DNA from 3 places in the Streptomyces griseus subsp. griseus genome. Region 2 is predicted to be linked to each of the others. Evidence: riboswitches for the same ligand, from Rfam matches in the RefSeq annotation. Region 2 holds a riboswitch; each other region holds the start of a gene.
The links. A riboswitch is a leader RNA that binds a small molecule or an ion and turns the genes downstream of it on or off. The one in region 2 is predicted to bind cyclic di-AMP.
Positions count from the first base shown of each region.

Region 1: linked by a shared signal. The riboswitch ahead of D6270_RS12640 (transglycosylase family protein) and the one ahead of D6270_RS30025 (M23 family metallopeptidase) in region 2 are both predicted to bind cyclic di-AMP.
Region 3: linked by a shared signal. The riboswitch ahead of D6270_RS21165 (C40 family peptidase) and the one ahead of D6270_RS30025 (M23 family metallopeptidase) in region 2 are both predicted to bind cyclic di-AMP.

Region 1 is NZ_CP032543.1:2,779,551-2,786,985, forward strand. It holds gene eno (phosphopyruvate hydratase) at 1-716, opposite strand, end outside; gene D6270_RS12640 (transglycosylase family protein) at 1,064-1,780, opposite strand; cyclic di-AMP (ydaO/yuaA leader) riboswitch at 1,786-1,983, opposite strand; partial or broken gene D6270_RS33805 (transglycosylase family protein) at 2,274-3,271, opposite strand; gene D6270_RS12650 (cytochrome P450 family protein) at 3,436-4,776, opposite strand; gene D6270_RS12655 (hypothetical protein) at 4,773-5,486, opposite strand; gene D6270_RS12660 (nucleoside triphosphate pyrophosphohydrolase) at 5,612-6,607, opposite strand; gene D6270_RS12665 (SurA N-terminal domain-containing protein) at 6,735-7,391, opposite strand.
Region 2 is NZ_CP032543.1:6,696,202-6,703,636, forward strand. It holds gene D6270_RS30010 (aspartate aminotransferase family protein) at 1-230, shown strand, start outside; gene D6270_RS30015 (helix-turn-helix domain-containing protein) at 289-897, shown strand; gene D6270_RS33460 (DUF6126 family protein) at 941-1,117, shown strand; gene D6270_RS30020 (tyrosine-protein phosphatase) at 1,122-1,934, opposite strand; cyclic di-AMP (ydaO/yuaA leader) riboswitch at 2,346-2,506, shown strand; gene D6270_RS30025 (M23 family metallopeptidase) at 2,510-3,493, shown strand; gene D6270_RS30030 (SGNH/GDSL hydrolase family protein) at 3,656-4,483, shown strand; gene D6270_RS30035 (STM4011 family radical SAM protein) at 4,487-5,404, opposite strand; gene D6270_RS30040 (STM4012 family radical SAM protein) at 5,412-6,788, opposite strand; gene D6270_RS30045 (STM4013/SEN3800 family hydrolase) at 6,788-7,435, opposite strand, start outside.
Region 3 is NZ_CP032543.1:4,660,378-4,667,812, forward strand. It holds gene D6270_RS21150 (GNAT family N-acetyltransferase) at 1-626, opposite strand, end outside; gene D6270_RS21155 (C40 family peptidase) at 667-1,767, opposite strand; gene D6270_RS21160 (hypothetical protein) at 2,033-2,386, shown strand; gene D6270_RS21165 (C40 family peptidase) at 2,467-3,678, opposite strand; cyclic di-AMP (ydaO/yuaA leader) riboswitch at 3,677-3,843, opposite strand; partial or broken gene pcrA (DNA helicase PcrA) at 4,103-6,543, shown strand; gene D6270_RS21175 (peptidoglycan DD-metalloendopeptidase family protein) at 6,628-7,435, opposite strand, start outside.

The sequences.
Region 1 (7,435 bases), 3.9 Mb from region 2:
AGCGCGATGTCGCGGCCCGGGACGTAACCGGCCTCCTTGATAGCCTCGACGATGAGGTCCAGGGCGGCGCGGTTGGACTCCAGGTTCGGGGCGAAGCCGCCCTCGTCGCCGAGGCCGGTGGACAGGCCCTTGGTCTTGAGGACCTTCTTCAGCGTGTGGTAGACCTCCGCGCCCCAGCGCAGGGCCTCGGAGAAGGACTCCGCGCCGATCGGCGCGATCATGAACTCCTGGATGTCCACGTTGGAGTCGGCGTGCGAGCCGCCGTTCAGGATGTTCATCATCGGAACGGGCAGCAGGTGCGCGTTCGGGCCGCCGAGGTAGCGGAAGAGCGGCAGGTCGGACGCCTCGGAGGCGGCGTGCGCGACGGCGAGCGAGACACCGAGGATGGCGTTCGCGCCGAGCGAGGCCTTGTTCTCGGTGGCGTCCAGGTCGAACATCGCCTGGTCGATGAGGCGCTGCTCGGTGGCGTCGTACCCGACGAGCTCCGGGCCGATCTGCTCGATGACGGCGAGGACGGCCTTCTCGACACCCTTGCCCATGTAGCGGTTGGGGTCACCGTCGCGAAGCTCGATGGCCTCGAACGCACCGGTGGAGGCGCCGGACGGAACGGCAGCACGGCCCGTGCTGCCGTCGTCGAGGCCGACCTCGACCTCGACCGTGGGGTTGCCCCGGGAGTCGAGGATTTCCCTGGCTACGACGACGTCGATGGACGGCACGAGGCATCTCCTTCTGGGATATGACGCTGGTTGTGCAGGGTCACTGTGGCCTTGCGACACGAGCCTAACCGGCCTGGCCGCGTCAGTCGGCCGACCGCCCGTCTCCTGGGACGAAAAAGGACCCAAGGACCAGCATCACGGGACAAATCTCTAGAAATCTACTGGGTAGTAACAAGCAGTGGCGGCGCGCTGCCGACAAGAAGTGAACGGATCGGCCCGCCCGCCGGCGCCCCTCGCACCGAAAGACCCCGGCCCGACGCGCACGGGGGGAGTAGCGCGCCGGGCCGGGGAGCCGTGCGAGGGAGGGTGCCGCCGGACCCCCTCCCTCCGGGGAGGAGAGACGGCTGTTACTTCAGGTGGAGCTGCTGACCCGGGAAGATCAGGTCGGCGTCCTCGACGATGTCGTCGTTGAGGTTGAAGAGCTTGCTCCAGCCGCCCTTGACACCCTCCTTCTGAGCGATCTTGCTCAGGGTGTCGCCGGACTTCACCTTGTACTCGCCGTCGCCCTTCTTGACCTTCTCACCGGTCGGGGTGGTGACGGTCTTCTTGGAGCTCTCGGCCTTGGGGGCGGCCGGGGCGGTGCGCTGCTCGCTGCGCGTGGTGGGCTGCTCGGCCTTGCGCTCGGGCTGCGCCTGCTGCGGCTTGCTCTGCGACTGGCCGGAGCCGGTGTTCACGCCCGGGTCCACACCGTCGTTGGTGAGGCCGCCGGCGCCGGCGCACGCCCAGGCACCCGGGCCCTGCAGGGCGAGGAGCTTCTCGGCGGTGGCGATCTGCTGGTCCTTGGAGGCCAGGTCGGCGCGGGAGGCGTACTGCGTACCGCCGGCGGCGGCCCAGCTGGACTGCGAGAACTGCAGTCCGCCGTAGTAGCCGTTGCCGGTGTTGATGGACCAGTTGCCGCCGGACTCGCACTGGGCGACGGCGTCCCAGGTCGAGACGGAGGCGGCGGAAGCGTTGGTCGCGCCCATCAGCGGGACGGCGACGGCTGCACCGGTGATGCTCGCGAGGGTGGCGAAACGGACGGTCTTCGAGGGGCGGCGGTGCTTGGCCTTGCTGTTCAGCAGCATGGAACGGATCTCCTCACCGACGCCTACGAGGTGAGCTGTCGGGTTCGGGCTGATGAGTTGCCCGGTCGCGCGACCTTGCGCACGACTTCACCCCAAGCCGTTCCCGTACGTCCCCGGCTTCGAAGGAGCTGTCCTCCGAAGGGGCCGTACGGACCCGGCGGCCTACCTGGGTCCCCCGCTCCTGCCTACGGCGCTTACGCGTCTGTTCCCTTCGACCGACGGCAGGATTCGGCGTGACGGTCGACGGGGCCCGCGGTGCGAGCGGTTCCGACCGTAAACACAGGCAACCCCGACATTCAAAGATGGACATAATGGCCCAATCGGCGCTTACTTGCCCACCCTGATGGACCGTTTCCGCAGGTCGGAGGGGATCTGCGCCGAGCGGGCGGACGCAACACGCCAGTTGAAGCAAAGAGACCCATGTCTCACTTACGCATAAGTGGACATAGGCCTCTGAACTACCCGCGATTTTGGGGTGTTTTCCCGAATTCGATCAGTTGGCGGCAGGCACCTCGGCGCCCTGCTCGGCACCCGCCTGACCGGCCTGGTCCAGCCCCAGATCCAGGCTCTGCCCGGGCAGGATCAGGTCCGGGTCGGAGCCCAGGAGATCCTTGTTGGCCTCGTACAGACCGGTCCAGCCCTGGGGAAGTTTCTGTGCGTCAGCAATCGCCCAGAGGTTGTCCCCGGGCTGCACGGTGTAGCCGCCGTCGGCGACCGCGCCGCCGTCCCGTGCGTCACCCTCGCCCCGCGAGGCGTGCCGGCCGGACTCGCGGGGGCCGTCCCCTGGTCCACCGCGCCGGTCTCCTCGGGGGCCGGGGCGCCCCGGTGCTTGCCGCCGGTGCGGTCGGCGCCCTGGGAGGGCTGCGAGGCGTCGGGGGACTCGACGTTTCCGGTCCCGCCGGTCTTGCCGGTCTCCCCGGCCTTCCCGGTGGAGGGCTTCGCGGAAGGCTTCGCCGAGGGGTCGAGGGCGTCGCCGCCCCCCTTCTCGCCCTTGCCCGCCTTGTCGGAAGTGCCGCTCTCGCCCTTTTCATCCGCTTCGTCCGCCGGGGCGGTCGTCGGGTCCTCGGTGGGGTCGGCGGAGGGCGTGGTACCGGGGTCGACACCGGGGAGGCTGCCGTCCACCGCCAGGCCGGAGATCACCGCGCAGCTCGGCCAGGCCTGCGGGCCCTTGTCGTCCAGGACCTTCTCGGCGACGGATATCTGCTGGGCACGGCTGGCGAGGTCGGCCCGCTCGGCGAAGGCGGTACCGCCGTACGCCGACCATGTCTCCTGCGAGAACTGGAGCCCGCCGTAGTAGCCGTTGCCGAGGTCGGCACTCCACATGCCGCCGCTCTCGCACTCCGCGACCCGGTCCCAGGTGGTGGCGTCGGCCGCGTGTGCGCCTGCCGCGCCGAGGAGCGGGATGGCGATGGCCGAGCCGGTCACGCCCGCGGCGACGACGATGGCGGGTGCCTGACGAGGGCGGCGGTGTCTGCCGTTCGCGGAGCCCATGGGGTTTGCCTTCCGTGCGACTGACAAGCAGGAACTGAGGAGCATGAAGCTGTTGCACAAGTGACGGACGGGCCAACGGTGAACGGTGGCCGACGTGTCGAACCGTGAACCTAGCGGGACTCGAACGCATGTCACAAGTCGATGCAGCGCAGATCACGTGAAAGTCACAGAGGTGACAGCGTGTCACTTTCCTGGAGGCGTCGCCCCGGCTCGAATTGCACCGGCAGCGTGCGCAGTCCGCGCATGATGAGCCCGCCGCGCCAGCGCAGATCGGCAGGTTCCGCGGCAAGTCGTAGGCCAGGAAGGCGTTTCAGCAGCGTCGCCACCGCGGCCTGGCCTTCCAGCCGGGCCAGCGGTGCTCCCAGGCAGTAGTGGATGCCGTGTCCGTAACCCAGGTGCTGATTGTCACTCCGTGAGAGGTCGAGTGCGTCCGGATCCGTGAACCGGTCCGGGTCCCGGTCCGCCGCCGCCAGCACCACCAGCACCGGATCCCCGGCCGCGATCTCCTGCCCGCCGAGGGTCAGCGCCTCGGTGGCGTACCGCCAGGTCGCGAGCTCCACCGGCCCGTCGAACCGGAGCAGTTCCTCGATCCCGGTGGCCAGCAGCGCGCTCTCCCCCGCCGCCAGGGACTCTTCGAGCCGGGCACGCTGTCCGGGGTGGCGCAGCAGGGCGTACGTACCGTTCCCGATCAGATTCACCGTCGTCTCGAACCCGGCGAAGAGCAGGATGAACGCCATCGCCGCGGCCTCGTTCTCGGTGAGGTGCTCGCCGTGGTCACTGGCCCGGATCAGCCCGGAGATCAGGTCGTCACCGGGGTTCTCCCGCTTCCGGTGGATGAGTTCGGCGAGGTAGCCGCGCATCTTCTTCACCGACCGGGCCACCCCGCCGCGCGGCCCGCCGCCGTGGCGGATCATCATGCCCGCCCAGTCCCGGAAGTCGTCCTGGTCCTCGCGCGGGACGCCGAGCAGGTCGCAGATGGCGTAGATGGGGAGCGGGAAGGCGAAGTCGTGGATGAGGTCGGCCTCCCCCTTCTCGACGAAGTCGTCGATCAGCCGATCGGTCAGCTCCTGCACGCGGGGCGCGAACTCCGCGACCCGGCGCGGGGTGAACGCCTTGGAGACGAGCCGGCGCAGCCGGGTGTGGTCCGGCGGGTCGATGTTGAGCAGATGCGTCATCAGCTCCGCCTTGCGCTCCCCCGGAATCCCCGTCTTCCCCTTGGCCGCCGCGGACCCGGCGTGGTGCGCCGGATTCTTGGAGAGCCGCGCGTCGGCGAGCGCCTGCTTGGCGTCCCCGTACCGCGTCACGAGCCACGCCTCGACCCCGCTGGGCAGCGCGGTCCGGTGCACGGGACTGTGCTCGCGGAGCCAGGCGTAGGCGGGGTAGGGGTCGGTGGCGAACTCCCAGGTGAAGAGCTCGGGGGCGTCTTCGGGAGCCGCTTCGGGGATGGCTGGGGCGTCTTCGGGGGGCGCGGGGGTGTGGTGGGGGCAGGCGGGGGTGTCGGTCACTCCTTGACGGTATCGGGCGGGGTGGCGGTGACCGCACGGAGTGCGGTGAGGGCTTCCGCCGCGGCGGGGTGGCCGGCCCCGGCGGCCTCCAGGTACGGGACGGCTTCCGCTTCCGCGTCGAGGAGGACCAGCGGCTCTCCCAGCGACGCCGTCGCCCCGATGTGCCCCGCGTCCGCCCCCTTGCGGTACCAGAACGCGGCGGTCTCGATGTCGCCGAGGGTGGCGTTGATGCGGCCGAGCACCACCGCTGTCCCGGGATCGCCGTCGGCCAGGGGCACCAGCGTCAGATGGGCGTTCCGCCGCACCGTCCACCGCGCGGCCTCCTCCGGTGCCGCGTGGAGTGCCAGCGTCCACATGCCGAGCGGGACGGGCGGGCTCTCCGGCCGGTCCCCCACATCGGCGACGGGCGATCCGAGCACGGCCCAGCTGTCCTGCCTCCCCACGGGAGTCAGCAGCCCGGTCACCCCGTGGCGGATGTGGGGGGACCAGCCGAGACCGTCGTCGAAGGGCTCGGCTCGGGCCGCCACCAGCTCCCGCCGATACAGCGGCTGCGCCGTGCGGAGCGCTTCTCGCGGGACCTCGCCCGGCCCGCTCCGGGCGAAGTCGATCGCCACGCGCACCAGCAGATGGCCGCGCGGGTGGGCGGTGGGCCGACGCGCCCGCCGCCACTCCTCCAGGAGTTCGGGACCGACGGCAAGGTACTCCGGCACGGTGTGTGCACCGCGTCCCAGTACCGCGCCCCGCAGGCGGGCATCGTCGTCCGACGCTTCCCGTTCCCCGCCCCCGCCCGCCCCCGCCCGCCCCCGCCCCTCGTGCGACCTCTCAGGTCACCGTACTAACCCGCCCCGCCCTCGGCCGCCACGATCGCGTCCCGGTACGCCCGGGCCGCCGCGCGCAGGGCGGCCTCCGGGTCGGTGCCGTCCGCCTCGGCGGCCACGGCCAGGGCGAGGAGCTCGTAGCCGATGGTGTCGCCGGTGGGGAGGGGGACGTCGAGTCCGGCCGTGCGGGCGCGGCTGCCCAGCTTGGCGGCGAGGGCCAGGCCGGGCTGGCCGAGGGGGACGCCCTCGGTGACCGAGGTGCGCTGCTTCTCGATCGCCTTCGTGCGCAGCCAGTGCGCGTGGACGTCCTCCGGGGTCTCGGCGCGCTCGTCGCCGAAGACGTGCGGGTGGCGGTGGATCAGCTTCTCGACGAGGCCGCCCGCGACGTCGTCGATGGCGAACGGTTCCTCGGGGTCCTCCTCCGCGATCCGCGCGTGGAAGACGACCTGGAGGAGTACGTCGCCCAGCTCCTCGCGCAGCTCGGTCCGGTCGCCGTCCTCGATCGCCTCGACCAGTTCGTACGCCTCCTCGATGGCGTATTTCGCGAGGCCCTTGTGCGTCTTCTGCGAGGTCCACGGGCACGCGCGGCGGATCCGGTCCATGACCTGGACGAGGTCCAGGAGGCGGGCGCCGGGCAGGTCGTACGAGCCGGGGAGCAGCTCCAGGTCCGGCATGGCGACCCGGCCCGAGCCGCCGAGCCGGGCCAGGCCGTCGGTCAGGCGGCTGTCGCCCTCGCCGCCGACCAGGACCACGACCGTGCGGCCGTCCGCGCAGGCGGCGACCAGCTCGTCGGCGGAGGGCTCGGCGTGCTCCACGCGGACGCCCGCCTCGCGGAGGTAGGGCAGTTGCGGGTGGTCCGGGTCGGCGCACAGGACCTGGCCGGCGGCGTGCAGCGTCTGCCAGGCCGGCCAGGAGAGCAGGCCGGGCGCGACCCGGTGGCTGGCGGTGAGCAGGACGATGCGGCCGGGGTCACCGGGGCCGGCGGTGGGCGTGCCGGGGGCTTCAGCGTTCACCCCGCGAACCTACCCGCCGCGCTTCCGGGTCAGACGCCCGGCCGATGCCCGCCGGGCGCCCGGGCTCAGGCGCCCGGCCGATACCCGAGCGGCGCCCGCGCTCGGACGCCCCGCCCAAGGACCCGGCTCAGGCGCCCGCCTCGGGCTGCTGCGGGGCGAACTCCGTGACCTGGGTGATCCACGGCGCCTTGTAGGTGCCGAGCTGCATCTTCTGGTCGTCCCAGGCGCCGAAGCGCGGGTTCACGTCGATCTTCAGCTGCTTCGACGCCTTGGTCAGCGCCTCGCCGACGACCTGCTGCCCGGCGGGGGTGCCGAGGTCCGCGCCGAGCGCCTTGGCGAGCTTCGGGAGCAGCACCTCCTGGCGCATGTCGCCGTCGATCTGGTCCGGGGCGACCCAGCGCTGCTGGAGCATCATCGCCCGCAGCTGCTCCTCGCCGCCGTACTGCGCGCGGCCGGCGGTCCGGGCCTCCTGGATCTCCTTGCGGGTGACGGTGACCCCGGCGTCCTCGGCGGCCTTGTCCAGGATCCGGCCGAAGATCAGCCCGTGCAGCTTGGCGCGGTTGAGCTGGCCCGACTTGTTGACCAGCTGGGCCGCCTCGGGCGAGCTCTCCTGGGCGGCGCGGACGTCGGCGGCCTGGGCCTGGACCGCCGAGACCTCGATCCGTTCGCCGCCGACGACGGCCGCGGCACCGGGGTGGGCCTCGTTGCCGCAGGCGGCCAGGAGTGGGGCCGCGAGCAGGGTTGCGGCGGAGACGGCGAGCGCGGTGCGACGACGGCGGTGCAAAGGAGCCTCCCGTGGAGAGTTTGTGCATCGGTGCACAAGCCTTG
Region 2 (7,435 bases):
TCGCCCAGATGGTCGTGGTGCCGCTGCTCCGGAAGCACCGCATCCTCACCCAGGTCTCCGGCGACCACCTGGAAGTGATCAAGCTGATCCCGCCGCTGACCATCGGGGAGGCGGAGGTGGAGCGCTTCGTAGCGGCCTTCACCGAGGTCATGGACGACGCGCACAGCGGTGGCGGCCTGATGTGGGACTTCGGCCGGACCCTGGTCAAGCAGGCCATGGCCAACCGCTGAGTATTGCCTCTGAGGCAATCCATTTGCCTGGGAGGAAAGTTCCTGGCCCAATGGAACCATGAAACCACCGGACGAAGGGGCGGCCGAGGAGCTCCCCGGCGTCGCACCCCGACTGCGCGACCTGCGCCGAGGCCGCGGCTTCACCCTGGAGACCGCCGCCCAGCGGGCCGGACTCTCCCCGGCCCACCTCTCCCGGCTGGAGACCGGCCGCAGACAGCCCTCGCTGCCGATGCTGCTGGGCCTGGCCCGCGTCTACGGTACGACGGTCTCCGAGCTGCTCGGCGAGAAGCCGCCCGAGCGGGAGGCGGTCATCCGGGGCGGCGCCTTCGAGGGCGCCGAGGCCGACGGCTGGATGTACCGCCGGGCGGGCGGCTCCGGCCGCGCCATGCAGGCGCTGCGGGTCCGGGTCCCGTACGGCGCCCAGGGTGATCTGGTCCGCGTGCACCCCGGCGAGGAGTGGCTGTACCTCCTGGGCGGGCGGCTGCGGGTCGCGCTGGGGGAGACCGTGCACGATCTGGACCCGGGCGACAGCGCCCACTTCGACTCGCTCACCCCGCACCGCATCGCGGCCCTGGACCGGGGCGGGGCGGAGCTGCTCTTCGTCCACTCCCTGCTGCAGAGCCCCGCGGCCGAGCTCTGTCTCGGCAACGCACTCCACGCGCGCTGACCCCTTCGTCCCACCGGCCGCGAGGCCGGCAGAGAGGACCGTCATGTCCGATTCCGAGCACTACGACCCGCTCACCCCGAGGCGCCCGAAGGCGGCGAAGGACACGCAGGAGCGCCGGATGCCGCGCGGTCTGGTGATCCGGCTCTTCGCCTACCTGGTGGTCGGCCACGTGATCGCGGCCTTCCTCTACCTGCTCTTCGCGGTGGCGGGCGCCAAGTAGACCGTCAGCCCTGGTCGAGGAGGCGTTCGCGCAGCCGTTCCCGGGTCTGGGGCGAGAGGCCCAGCCCCTCCGTCAGATAGCGGTCGGTCGTGCCCCAGGTCTCGTCGATGGCGGCGTACGCCGCCGCGAGGTAGGAGGACTGCGCCCCGAAGAGCGGGTTGAGCAGCTCCATCACCTCGGCGGACATCCCTACCTCGGACATGTCCGTGCGCTTCACCTTGTACCGGCGGTGGGGGTCGTTGGACTTGAGGTAGTCCGCCTCGATCGCCTCGCGCTCCACGCCGACGGCGAGCAGCGAGACCGCGATGGACAGACCGGCCCGGTCCTTGCCCGCCGCGCAGTGCATCAGGGCGGGCACGCTGTCCTCGGCCAGGGCGTGCAGCACCCGGCTGTGCTCGGCGGTGCGGTCCACGATGGTCGACCGGTACATGGTGATCATGCGCTCGGTGCCCTTGCCGTCGGCGAGGATGGAGCGCAGCTGCTCGATGTTTCCGTCGCGCACGAGCCGCCAGAACTCGGCTCCGTCGGCCGGGTCGGAGAGGGGAATGCTGACATTGCGGACACCGGCCAGCTCGATGTCGTATCCGTCGAGTCGGTGGTCGGCGGAGTTGCGGAAGTCGAAGACGGTGTGCAGCCCGAGCCCGCCGAGGAAGAGCGCGTCCTCGGCGGTGGCGTGCGCCAGGTGGCCGCTGCGGTAGAGCCTGCCGAAGGCCGTGCGCCGCCCGTCCGTGGTGGGGAGCCCGCCCACGTCGCGGAAGTTGCGGACTCCGGTCAGTGCGGTCTCGGTCGGCGGGACCTGCGGCACCTGCTGCGTCACGGTGGCTCCTGGAATCTCTGGCGTCGGCGCGGCTCTCCGGCGAGGGCGCTCCTGCGACGATACGACATCGGTGCACGGTGAAATCGGCGAACTGCTGACGGTGCGTCAGGTTTGGCGCCCACCCCATGTCCGTATTGATGTATTTCGTAGAACATGCCCCGATAATGGGGGAGATGAGATTTCGCAGGTGAGCGGGATCATATCCGTGACGGACCGTGGCTGCGGTGCCCGGGCGTTTTTCCGGGATCCGTACGGAAAGCCAAGATCCGTAATCCACGGAGTGTGACGGGAAATCCGAAGCGAAATGGAATCGATGTTTCCGGCGTGCAACCGACGGCTTGTTCCTGTCGTCCTGACTCGTTTACGGTCACCGTCAATCCGGACGGACCGCCTAATCCTGCCGCCGACCGGAATTCGCACCCACCCACTCACGTGTGGCAGGAGCGGGGGAACCAGGTAAGCCGCCGGCCCGGAGCGATCCGGACCGGCTCGGGGTGAAGTCGCCACCCGGCGACCGGGCATCTCCAGCCCGAACCCGACAGCTCACCTCGCAGGCGCCGGAGAGGAAATTCCCCATGCCCGCAAAGGGTAAGCACCGTCGTCCCAAGTCCGGCCCGATCCACCGCGGCGTCCTCGCCGCGGGCACCGGCGGCGCCGTACTCGCCCTCCCGCTGATCGGCGCCACCGGCGCCCACGCCGCGGAGAAGGCGGCCCCCGCAGTCAAGCCCGCCGCCGTGCAGAGCGCCCAGCAGGCCGCACCGCAGTCCGCGCCCACCACGGCGAAGAAGGCCGCCCCGAAGACGTACTCCGTCGTCTCCGGCGACTACCTCGCCAAGATCGCGGCAGAGCACCAGGTCAAGGGCGGCTGGCAGAAGCTCTACCAGGACAACCGCTCCACCGTCGGCGGGAACCCCAGCCTGATCTTCCCGGGCATGAAGCTGACCCTCGGCGCCAAGGCGCCCGGCTCCGCCGCGCCTTCGCAGGCCGAGAAGGCCGCCCCGGCGCCCAAGGCAGCCCCGAAGGCAGCCCCGAAGGCCGCCCCGAAGAAGGCCGAGCCGGCCCCCAAGGGTGACACCATCTCGGCCGACGAGTCCGACGCCGCAGCCCGGTCCGGCACCTCCGCCCGGACCGGCTCCTCGCAGTCCACCGGCTCCGGCTGGACCGCCCCGCTGGCCAACGCCAACGTCACCACCCAGTACCGCGCTTCCGGCTCCAGCTGGTCCAGCGGCTACCACACCGGCTCTGACTTCCAGGCCGCCTCCGGCACCCCCGTCAAGGCCATCGGCCCGGGCACCGTCGTCTCGGCCGGCTGGAGTGGCTCGTACGGCAACGAGGTCGTCATCAAGCACGAGGACGGCATGTACTCCCAGTACGCCCACCAGTCCTCGCTGAGCGTCTCCGCCGGCCAGACCGTCACCGGCGGCCAGCAGATCGGCCTCTCCGGCTCCACCGGCAACTCCACCGGACCGCACCTCCACTTCGAGGTCCGCACCGGCCCGGGCTACGGCTCGGACGTCGACCCGGTCGCCTACCTGCGGCAGCACGGCGTGTCCCTCTGACCCGAGGGCGCCAAGGAGTGATCGAGGGGCGGTGCGCTGCGGCGCACCGCCCCTCCGCTTATTCCGGGTTTACCAAAAACTGACCGGGTGGTCTATCTCACCACCCGTCAACCCTATATTACGGTCGCGTAGGTCACATTGAACGGTGCAGGATATGTGCTTGTGGCAGACGATTCGAGAACCCAGCAGCAGAACATCATCGGGTCGTACGCGGCGATCGGGGACAGTTTCACCGAAGGCGTCGGAGACCCCGGCCCCGACGGCACCTTCGTCGGCTGGGCGGACCGGTTCGCGGTTCTGCTCGCCGACCGGCTCCCGGCGACCGACGCGGCGACGAACCCGGACGAGACCCGGCACGGGAATTTCCGTTACGCCAATCTCGCCGTACGCGGACGCCTCCTCGACCAGATCGTCGAGGAGCAGATCCCGCGCGCCAAGGAGCTGGCCCCCGACCTGGTCAGCTTCTGTGCGGGCGGCAACGACATCATCCGGCCCGGCACCGACCCCGACGACCTCGCCGAGCGTTTCGAGCGGGCCGTCGCGGACCTCACGAACGCGGTCGGCACCGTCATGGTCACCACCGGCTTCGACACCCGGGGCGTCCCGGTCCTGCGCCATATGCGCGGCAAGATCGCCACGTACAACGTCCACCTGAGGGCCATCGCCGACCGCTACCAGTGCCCCGTACTCGACCTGTGGTCGCTGCGCTCGGTCCAGGACCGGCGCGCCTGGGACGCCGACCGGCTCCATCTCTCGCCCGAGGGCCACACCCGTGTCGCGCTGCGCGCCGCCCAGGTCCTCGGCCACGAGGTGCCCGCAGACCCGGACCAGCCCTGGCCGCCGCAGGCCCAGCGCCGCCCCTTCGACGAGCGGCGCGACAACATCCAGTGGGCCCGGGAGTACCTGGTGCCGTGGATCGGCCGGCGGCTTCGCGGCGAATCGTCCGGCGACCATGTCGAGGCGAAGCGGCCGGACCTGCTGCCGCTGTAGCGGTCAGGGCTCCAGCAGGGGAAGCGCACGCCGGAGCGGGCCCGTGGGGAGGGGCCCGGTCGGCGGCTTGCCCGCGCCGGCCCCGGCGGGTATCCGCTCCAGGACGCCGCCCGCGAACACGTCGTACAGCGGCAGTGTCTCCAGGTGCACATAGCCGATGTGACAGTCGCACACGGCGAGCGGACAGGCCCGGGGGCGCAGCGCCGCGCGGTAGCTGCCGTCGTAGAGGTTGCCCAGCTCCGCCTTGACGAAGTGGCAGCGGCGCACCGTGCCCTCACCGTCCACCGAGATCACCGATTCGCCCGTCCGGCAGGGCAGCCCCGCCGAGCGGTGCGGATGCCTGCTGTACGGGAAGAGCGGGTCCAGCTCCGTCCACCGCTCGGCCTCCGCGTCGGTGTACGTATGCCCCTCGGCGGCGTTCACCCAGAGGTAGACCTCGGCGGGCAGTGCGGCGCGCAGCCGCCGCGCCTCGTCGAGGTGCTCGTCGAACCCCACCACGCCCACGCTGAACCGGATCCCGCGCTCGGACAGCTCCCGGCAGCGGCCGAGGAACCGCTCGTACGGTGTCTGCCCCGGGTGGTACGTGCACCAGAGCGCGACCCGCTCCGGATCGGCGTCCGCGAGCCACGCGGTGCGGCCGCTGAGGTTCGTCTGGATGGCGACCCGGCCGATGTGCGGCAACTGGGAGAGCTCGGTCAGCGCGCGCCGGTACCAGGAGCGCACCAGGCCCTCGCCCCACGGCGTGAACAGCACGGAGAGCCGGTCACCGGTCTGCGCCGCCGCCCACGCCGTGAACCGCTCCAGCGCCTCCCGGTCGGAGGTCAACTGCGCCCGGCTGTCCCGCCGTTTGGCGAACGGGCAGTACGGACAGTCGTAGTCGCACGAGGCCAGCGGGCCCCGGTAGAGGATGGTCAGGTCCATGCCCCGCTCACTTCCGCTCGTACGCGGCCATCGCGGCCCGTACCCCGGGGGAGAACAGCGCCGGACCCAGCGCGTCCGAGTGGGCCAGCCCCAGCGGGGAGAGCCGCAGGAGACCCTCCGGTGCCCGGGTGTCCAGCCAGCCCCGGTCCGCGAACCGCTCCAGCTCGGCGGGGAAATCCTCGCGCGGGTCCGTGCCGAAGCGGGCGCGGTAGTCGGCCACGGGCAGACCGGCCGTCTGGAGCAGGGACTGGAGGAGGTGGCGCCTGCGGGCCTCGGCCACGTCGACGTGTCTGCCGACCTCGGCCCGGGAGAAGTCCTCGGCGGTGGTGAAGCGGTCGATGATGGAGCGGATCTCCCGCATGTCGACGGCGTAGTCGAAGGAGTAGTGCAGCGCCGCCGTGTAGGAACGGGCCCCGCAGCCGAGCCCGATCATGCCGTCGGTCTGGCACGCGTAGTCCTCGGGGCCGTCCTGCGCCTCCAAAGGGGCGTCGGCGCGGCGGAACATCCGCATCGACACCTGCTCGTAGCCGTGCGCCAGCAGATGGTCCCGGCCCACCGCGTAGAGCCGCAGCCGCTGCTCGTCCCAGGCGGCCTGCTCCAGGGCCTCCGCCTCCGGGCCACTCCCGCCGCCGCCCAGCCGGTGCAGACCGGTCAGCGGGCGGACGTACAGCGGGTAGAGATACAGCTCCTCCGGCCGCCAGGCCAGCGCGGCGTCCAGCGAGGTGAGCCAGGTGCGCTCGGTCTGGCCGTCGATGCCGTAGATCAGGTCGATGTTCAGCACCGGTGTCCGGGCGTCCCGGATCCGGCCGAGCGCCGCCTCCACCTCGGCCCGGCGCTGCGGCCGGACGGCGGCCCGGGCCTCCTCGTCCACGAAGCTCTGCACGCCGATGCTCACCCGGGTCGTACCCCGGTCGGCCAGCACGGCCAGCCGGTCGGCGGTCGCGGTGGACGGGGACGTCTCCACCGACAGCGGCACCGCGAGCAGGTCGGCGCCCATGCGCTTCTCCGCGATGTCGCAGAGCCGCTCCAGCTCAGCCGCGGTCAGGAAGGTCGGCGTCCCGCCGCCGAACGCCGCCGCCGCGAACCGCACCGGCTCGTCGTCGCCGAGCGCGTCCCGTACGGCCACGGCCTGCCGGTCCAGGGCGTCGAGATAGCGGGTCGTCAGCTCCTCGGGCGCGCCGATCCGGGTGAAGAGATTGCAGAAGCCGCAGCGGACCTCGCAGAAGGGGATGTGGAGGTAGAGGGAGAGGGCGTTCTTGGGCTCCGCCGCCCACAGCTCACGCAGCGCGGGCCGGTCCGTCAGGGGGCGGTAGGCGGTCTTGTGCGGATAGGCGTAGACGTAACTCTCGTACGGCCTCACGGCGGGAGGCGCGGTGGTGGTCATCAGGAGGCCCCCGGTTCGAGGAAGAAATGGGCGTACGGCACGGTCCAGACGGCTTCGTGGCCGAGCCGGTGGCCGGTGTAGCCGTCGTCGCCGTACGTCGTGCCGTGGTCGGAGCAGACGATGGCGAAGCAGCGGCGGCGGCTGCTCGCGGCGGCGAAGAGCCGGCCGATGTGCCGGTCGACGTACTCCAGGGCGGCGGCGTGCGTGGCCCGGGAGTCACCGGCCTCACGGGTCGCGCCCGGGGTGTGGAACCAGTTCGGCTGGTGCAGCGCGGACACATTGACGAAGAGGAGGAGCCGCTGCTCCTCGGGGAGCCCGGCCACCACCTTCTCCGCCCGGGTCACCTGCTCCTCGAACGAGGTCGGTGAGGCGACACCGAACTCCGGCTCCCAGTGGCTCTCCTGGAACATACCGGGCAGCACCGACCCCAGCGGTCCCTGCTTGTTGAAGAACCCGACGCCGCCGATGCAGACCGTGCGATACCCCTCGGCGGCGAGCCCCGACACCAGGTCCGGGGTGTCGAAGACGAACGTGCCGTCCGCCGTCGTCTCGCTGCCCGCGAAGCGCGCCGCGAACAGTCTCGGATGCGGGCCGGGGGCGGCGGGCGTCGGCAGGAAACCGGCGAACATCGCCTGGTGCGAGGCGTA
Region 3 (7,435 bases), 2.0 Mb from region 2:
AGCCACGCGGAGAGCGCGGCGCCGATGCCCCGGCGGCGGAAGGGGGCGGCGACGGCGAGGCCGACCAGTTCGCTGAGGCGGTCGATCGGGACGGAGCAGCCGCCCGCCCCGGCCGGTGCGCCGTCCAGGACCGCCAGTGCGGCGACCCCGTCACCGGCCGCCGCCGTGCGCAGCCAGGTGATCGTCCCCAGCTCCGGCTCGCCCTCGCCGCCGAAGCCGTGGTGCTGGACGCGGGCGGCGTCGAGGAAATCCGTCCCGGTGGTGGGCACGGCGATGCGGAGGCCGTCGACCGGCTTCGGCGGACGGAGGCCGTCGCGGTCGCAGACGAGCAGCGGGGCCCGGTTCTCCACGGTGAACCCGGCGGCCAGCAGGGCCGGTTCGACGGCCGGGGCCCAGGCGGGCAGGAACTCCAGGCGCGGCAGCCGCTCCCGCTCCCGGAACGCCGCGACCAGGGACGCCACCTCGTCCGCCGTGGGTTCCGCGTCCTGGTCGGGGATGGCGAAGTTGGCGTATTTCAGCCCCCAGCCCGGGTTGTACCGGACGGTGAACGGGCCCACCCGGTAGTGGGTGGAGGTGCGCAGCGTGAGCGTGCGGGCGTAGTCCTGGACGGAGTTCGCCATCGGCATACGGGGTTTCCTTCGGCGGGAGAGGGACCGGCGCCGGGGACTATGCCACCCGGGTCGCTCCGGCGAAAGGCATTTGATCGATCGGCGCGATCCGCACCGGCGCTCCGGGGCGCGGGGCGTGGATCATCTGGCCGCCGCCGATGTAGAGCCCGACATGGCTGATGCCGGAGTAGAAGAAGACCAGGTCGCCGGGGGCCAGTTCGGAGCGGGAGACCCGCTGCCCGGCGTTGATCTGGGTGTAGGTGGTGCGGGGCAGGCTGACGCCCGCCGCCTGCCAGGCCGCCTGGGTCAGGCCGGAGCAGTCGAAGGCGTTGGGACCGGTCGCGCCCCAGACGTACGGCTTGCCGATCGCCCCGTGCGCGAAGGAGACGGCCCGCGCAGCCCGGGAGTTGGGCGCGGCGACCGGGGCGCGGGGCGCCGAGCGGTCGGCGTGGGTGGCTGAGCGGGCGGCGGGGGCCGCGGGGCCGCCGCCGTGGGCCGCGTCGGCCGAGCGCTCGTACGCGGCGCGCTCGGCGGCCGTGAGGGTGGCCAGGAGCGAGCGGGCGTCGGCCAGCTTGGTCCGGATCGCGGTGCGGTGTTCCTGCAACTCGGCACGGCGGGCGGCGAGCGCCTCGGTCTCCTGGTCGGCGCGGGCCTTGACCCGGGCGATGCCGGAGAGCTGGCGCCGGATGGAGCTGAGCAGGCTCGCCTGCCGGTCGCCCGCCCGGTCCAGGTGGGCGGCGCGCTCCAGGTAGCTGTCCGGGTCCGAGGAGAGCGCCAGCTGTACGGCGGGGTCCAGCGCGCCGGTGCGGTACTGGGCGGTGGCCATCGAACCGAGCGTGTGGCGTGCGGTGTTGAGGCGGTCGGTGCGGCGGGCCGCCTCGTCGGCCAGGGTGTCGACCGCCTTCGTGGCGGCCGCCTCCTTCTCCTTCGCCCCGTTGTACTTCTCGGTGGCGACCTCGGCGTCGTGGTAGAGCCGGTCGACCTTGGCCCGGACCTGGGCGGCGGTGGGTGCGGGCTCGGCGGGTGCGGCGCCGGCGCCGGTGGCCGAGGTGGCGGTGGCTGCCCCGGCGAGCGCCAGGGTGGCGGCGGTGCGGGCAGCAGGGCCGGTGAAGGGGCGCTGCTTGGGTTTCCGGTGAGCGGATTTCCGGTGCGCGGCCACGGGGGCGGCATCCTTCCTGTCGGCTGCCCGCCGGGGGATGCCGACAGGTCCGCCAGGGACGCTAATCCGGGCGCACGGAAAAGGTTCGCCATGACAGCTATTGCCCGGATGTGACGTTTCTTCGTCGGCGGACGACCGGCGATGTGGAGTCGGAACTGATCATTCCGGCAGGTTCGGGCGCGGGGCGGACAGTTCCGGCGAAGGGCCGAAGAAAGGCTTGCCTCACTGATCGGCGATGCTCTGGCCATGGCTAGGCTCCGGAGCCATGAACGCACTCATCGGCGTCTTCGTCGCCCTGCACATCATCGGCATCGCCTCCCTGCTGGGCGGCTTCCTGACCCAGATGAAGGCCATGGGCGCGGGCACCGCGCGCTTCGTTCCCGCCATGCTGCACGGCGCGCTCACCATGCTGGTCACCGGCGTCGCCCTGGTCGGGCTCAACCAGGCCGACGACCAGGCCGTCAACAACATCAAGATCGGCGTGAAGCTGGCGCTCCTCGTCGTCATCCTCGCGCTCGTCTACGTCAAGCGGGACGAGGAGAAGGTCGAGAAGGGCGCGTTCGCGGCGGTCGGCGGACTGACGGCCGCCAACATCTTCATCGCCACCCTCTGGACCTGAGGGGCCTGAGGGACCTGGGGGCCTGAGCACCTGAAGGGCCCCGGGGCGGCCGCTGCGACGCGACCGCCCCCTCGGCGGCACTACGCCGGGCGCACGCTGCCGTAGATCGGCATGTAGTAGATCGACTCCTCGCGGACGTTCGCCCCCGGCTTCGGGGCGTGGATCATCATCCCGTCGCCCTTGTAGATGCCGACGTGGCTGATGTCGTCGTAGAAGAAGACCAGGTCCCCGGGCTGGAGGTCCGACGTGGCGACCCGCGTGCCCACCTTCACCTGGTCCCAGGTGGTCCGGGGCAGCGTCACCCCCGCCTCCCGCCAGGCCGCCTGGGTCAGCCCGGAGCAGTCGTACGAGGACGGGCCCGAGGCCCCCCACACGTACGGCTTGCCGATCTGGGCGCGGGCGAAGGCCAGCACCTTCTCGGCCTTCGTGGCGTAGCTGCCGCCCGCCCCGGTCCCCGTACCCGTACCGGACCCCGGGCTCGTACCCGTACCCGTACCGCTGCCGGAACCGGAACCGCTGTCCCCGCCCGACTCCTTGGCGGCCTCCTCGCGGGCCCTCTTCTCCGCCGCCTCGCGCTCCTTGGCCTCGGCGGCCTGCCTGCGGGCCAGCTTCTCCGCCTTCTCCTTGGCCTCGGCCTCCTTCTTGCGCTCCAGCTCCGCCAGCCGCGCCTTCTCCTCGGCGGTCAGCTTCGAGAGCAGGGACCGGGCCTCGGTGAGCTTCGTCTGCACCTTCTGCTTGCTGGAGCGCAGGGTGGTCTGCGTCTCGGTGAGCGACTCCAGGCTCTTCACGGCCTCCGCGCGCTTCTTCGACGCCGCCGCCTGCTGCGCACGGAAGTCGTCGACGGCCTTCTGCTGCCGCTCCGTCGACCGGCTCATCACCTGGTTCTGGTCGAAGTACGCCTGCGGGTCGTCCGCCAGGAAGAAGGTCGCGGTGGGCGCGATACCGCCGGTGCGGTACTGCGCGGCCGCGTAGGACCCCAGCTCCCGGCGGGCCTCGTTGATCTTCTCGGTCCGCTTCGCCACATCGGAGAGCAGCGTGTCGACCTTGGCGCGCTGGGCGGTGGAGGCGGCCTTCGCCCGGTTGTACTGCTGGGTCGCGCTGCCCGCCTGGCGGTAGAGCTCGTCGACCTTCTTCTGGACGTCCTCGATGGCCGGCTTCGGCTCGGCGGGGGCGGCGGTCGCGCTCTGCGTGGAGAGCAGCGTCACAGAGGCCAGCGCGGCCGTCGTGAACCCGACGGCGGGGGTGGTGCGCACCTTCGTGCGCGGCTTGCGATGCGATGCCAAGACCGGCATCTCCTTCCGTGGACCGCCTACCGGGTTAGCTGTCGGGTTCGGACGGAACGGAAGGCTGTCCTACGGTCCGGATGCGAGGGTACGGACCGATTCACCCCGGTTGTGCGTGTGGGTCCCCGGTTCCGAACCGCCGGGAGGGCGGCACGGATTCGGCAGAGGTGACCGTGAGACGCGGTTCGTCTCAGGGAGATAACGGATCACCTGACCCAGCACGCTAGCCAACGCGTGGCACCGCTGGGAAGAAGGATGAGCGATATGCCCGATACATTTTCGTGACCTTTTCGGATCGGGGTCCCCGCACCCCCTCCGACCGGGCACTCCTTCACGGAACGTGAAAGTCCGCTCTCCGTGCGTACGGGGCCGGATGGCTGCTTGTGGCCTTCGGCCGAACGTTGTCGGTGCGGCCCCCTAGACTCGGATGGCGATGAGCAGCCTCTTTGACGACAGTTTCCTGACCGGCCTCCAGTCCACGGAGGACGGCCCGCCGCCGCCCCCGGAGGACCACGCACCCGAAGCGGTGCCGGAGGGTCTCTTCGAGGGTGTCTTCGACGCGCCCCCGCCGCCCCGGGACGGGTATTACCGGGACGGTCACCCGCGCCCGGTGATCGACGCCGCGGCGCTGCTGGACGGGCTGAACACCGAGCAGCGCGCCGCCGTCGTGCACGCCGGCTCCCCGCTGCTCATCGTCGCCGGGGCCGGCTCCGGCAAGACCCGGGTGCTGACCCACCGCATCGCCCATCTGCTGGCCGAGCGCGGGGTGCACCCGGGGCAGATCCTCGCGATCACCTTCACCAACAAGGCCGCGGGCGAGATGAAGGAGCGCGTGGAGCAGCTGGTGGGCCGCGCGCCAACGCGATGTGGGTCATGACCTTCCACAGCGCGTGCGTCCGCATCCTGCGCCGCGAGTCGAAGAAGCTCGGCTTCACCTCGTCGTTCTCGATCTACGACGCCGCCGACTCCAAGCGGCTGATGGCCCTGGTCTGCCGCGATCTGGACCTGGACCCCAAGCGCTACCCGCCGAAGTCCTTCACCGCCAAGGTCTCCAACCTCAAGAACGAGCTCATCGACGAGGAGACCTTCGCGGGACAGGCCGCCGACGGGTTCGAGAAGACCCTGGCCCAGGCGTACGCGCTCTACCAGGCCCGTCTGCGCGAGGCCAACGCGCTGGACTTCGACGACATCATCATGACGACGGTCCACCTCCTCCAGGCCTTCCCGGACGTCGCCGAGCACTACCGCCGCCGCTTCCGCCACGTCCTGGTCGACGAGTACCAGGACACCAACCACGCCCAGTACACGCTGGTACGTGAGCTGGTCGGCCCCTCCGGAGAGGCCGCCGACGCCCCCGCCGAGCTGTGCGTCGTCGGTGACGCGGACCAGTCGATCTACGCCTTCCGCGGCGCGACCATCCGCAACATCCTCCAGTTCGAGGAGGACTACCCGGACGCGAAGACGATCCTGCTGGAGCAGAACTACCGCTCCACGCAGACGATCCTCTCCGCCGCCAACGCGGTCATCGAGCGCAACGAGAGCCGCCGCCCCAAGAACCTGTGGACCAACGCCGGCTCCGGCGCCCGCATCACCGGCTATGTGGCCGACACCGAGCACGACGAGGCGCAGTTCGTCGCCGACGAGATCGACCGGCTGACGGACAAGGGCGACGCCAAGGCGGGCGACGTCGCCGTCTTCTACCGGACCAACGCCCAGTCCCGTGTCTTCGAGGAGATCTTCATCCGCGTCGGCCTGCCCTACAAGGTCGTCGGCGGCGTGCGCTTCTACGAGCGCAAGGAGGTCCGGGACGTCCTGGCCTACCTCCGCGTCCTCGCCAACCCCGAGGACACCGTCCCGCTGCGCCGCATCCTCAACGTGCCCAAGCGCGGCATCGGCGACCGCGCCGAGGCCATGATCGACGCCCTGTCACTGCGCGAGAAGATCTCCTTCCCGCAGGCGCTGCGCCGCGTCGACGAGGCGTACGGCATGGCGGCCCGCTCCTCCAACGCCGTCAAGCGGTTCAACACGCTGATGGAGGAGCTGCGGACGATCGTCGAGTCCGGCGCCGGACCCGCCGTCGTGCTGGAAGCGGTGCTGGAGCGCACGGGCTATCTCGCCGAGCTCCAGGCATCCACGGACCCGCAGGACGAGACCCGTATCGAGAACCTCCAGGAACTCGCCGCCGTGGCCCTGGAGTTCGAGCAGGAGCGCGGGGACGAGGAGGGCACCGGCACGCTCGCGGAGTTCCTGGAGAAGGTCGCGCTGGTCGCCGACTCGGACCAGATCCCCGACGAGGACGAGGACGGATCCGGCGTCATCACGCTGATGACCCTGCACACGGCGAAGGGCCTGGAGTTCCCGGTCGTCTTCCTCACCGGCATGGAGGACGGCGTCTTCCCGCACATGCGGGCCCTCGGCCAGACCAAGGAGCTGGAGGAGGAGCGCCGGCTGGCGTACGTCGGCATCACCCGCGCCCGCGAGCGGCTCTATCTGACCCGGGCCGCCATGCGCAGCGCCTGGGGCCAGCCCTCGTACAACCCGCCCTCGCGGTTCCTGGAGGAGATCCCGGAAGCGCACCTGGAGTGGAAGCGCAAGGGCCCGATGGCCGCCCCCGCCGGACCCACCTCGGGCATCACGTCCTCGCTCTCCTCCTCGCGCTCCCGCTCCGGCCCCTCGGGCTTCGCGACCCGGCGCGGCACGGAGAGGCCCACGGTCACGCTGGTGGTCGGGGACCGGGTCACGCACGACCAGTTCGGGCTCGGCACGGTGACGGCGGTCGAGGGGTTCGGCGACCAGGCCAAGGCGACGGTGGACTTCGGCGACGAGCGTCCGAAGAAGCTGCTCCTGCGGTACGCACCGGTCGAGAAGCTGTAGTCGGGAGAGCGCGGGGCGAGGTACGCGAGAGGGGCGGGACGGCTGGTGAAGCCGTCCCGCCCCTCTCGTCGTGTCGCTGTGCGGTCAGGTCGGGTCGACGCCGTGGCTGCGCAGCCAGGCCAGCGGGTCCACCGACGCGCCGCCGCCGGGACGGACCTCGAAGTGGAGGTGCGGACCGGTGGAGTTGCCGGAGCTGCCCGCGTACGCGATGACGTCGCCGGCCTTCACCGGGCCGGAGCGGATCTTGGTGCTGCTGAGGTGGCAGTACCAGGTCTCCGTGCCGTCGGCCATGGTCACGATCGCCATGTTGCCGTAGGCGCTGTTGTACTGGGTGCGTACGGTGCCGTCGGTCGCGGCCATCACCGGGGAGCCGTAGCCGACGGGGAAGTCGATGCCCGTGTGCACGGACATCCAGTTGACACCCGCCTGGCCGTAGTACGCACTGAGCCCGTGCTGCTTGACCGGCAGGACGAACTTGGGGCGCAGCGCCTCGCGGCGTGCGGCCTCCTCCTCGCGCTTCTTCTTCTCCTCGACCTGCCGCTGCTTCAGGTCGATGCGCTCCTGGGTGCGGCTCGCGCGCTGGCGGAAGTCGTCGCTGCCCTCGGAGAGCTGCTCCAGCTGGCTGTCCAGCTTGTTGTTCGCGGCGACCGGCTTGACCGTGCTCGGGTCGGCGATGGCCAGCGAGGTGGTCTTCTCCTGCTTGTCGTCGTCACTGATCCCGCTGACGGAGGCGGCCGCGATACCGGCGACGCTCATCACGCAGGCGGAGGGGACCGCGACGGTCAGGAGGGCGGACCGCTTGGCGGGGCTGCGGCGGCGGGCCCGGTTGCGCGGGCCGGGGGTGCGGACGACGGTGCGGTCCACGGAGAGCGGGGCGGGGCCGGAGGTGTCG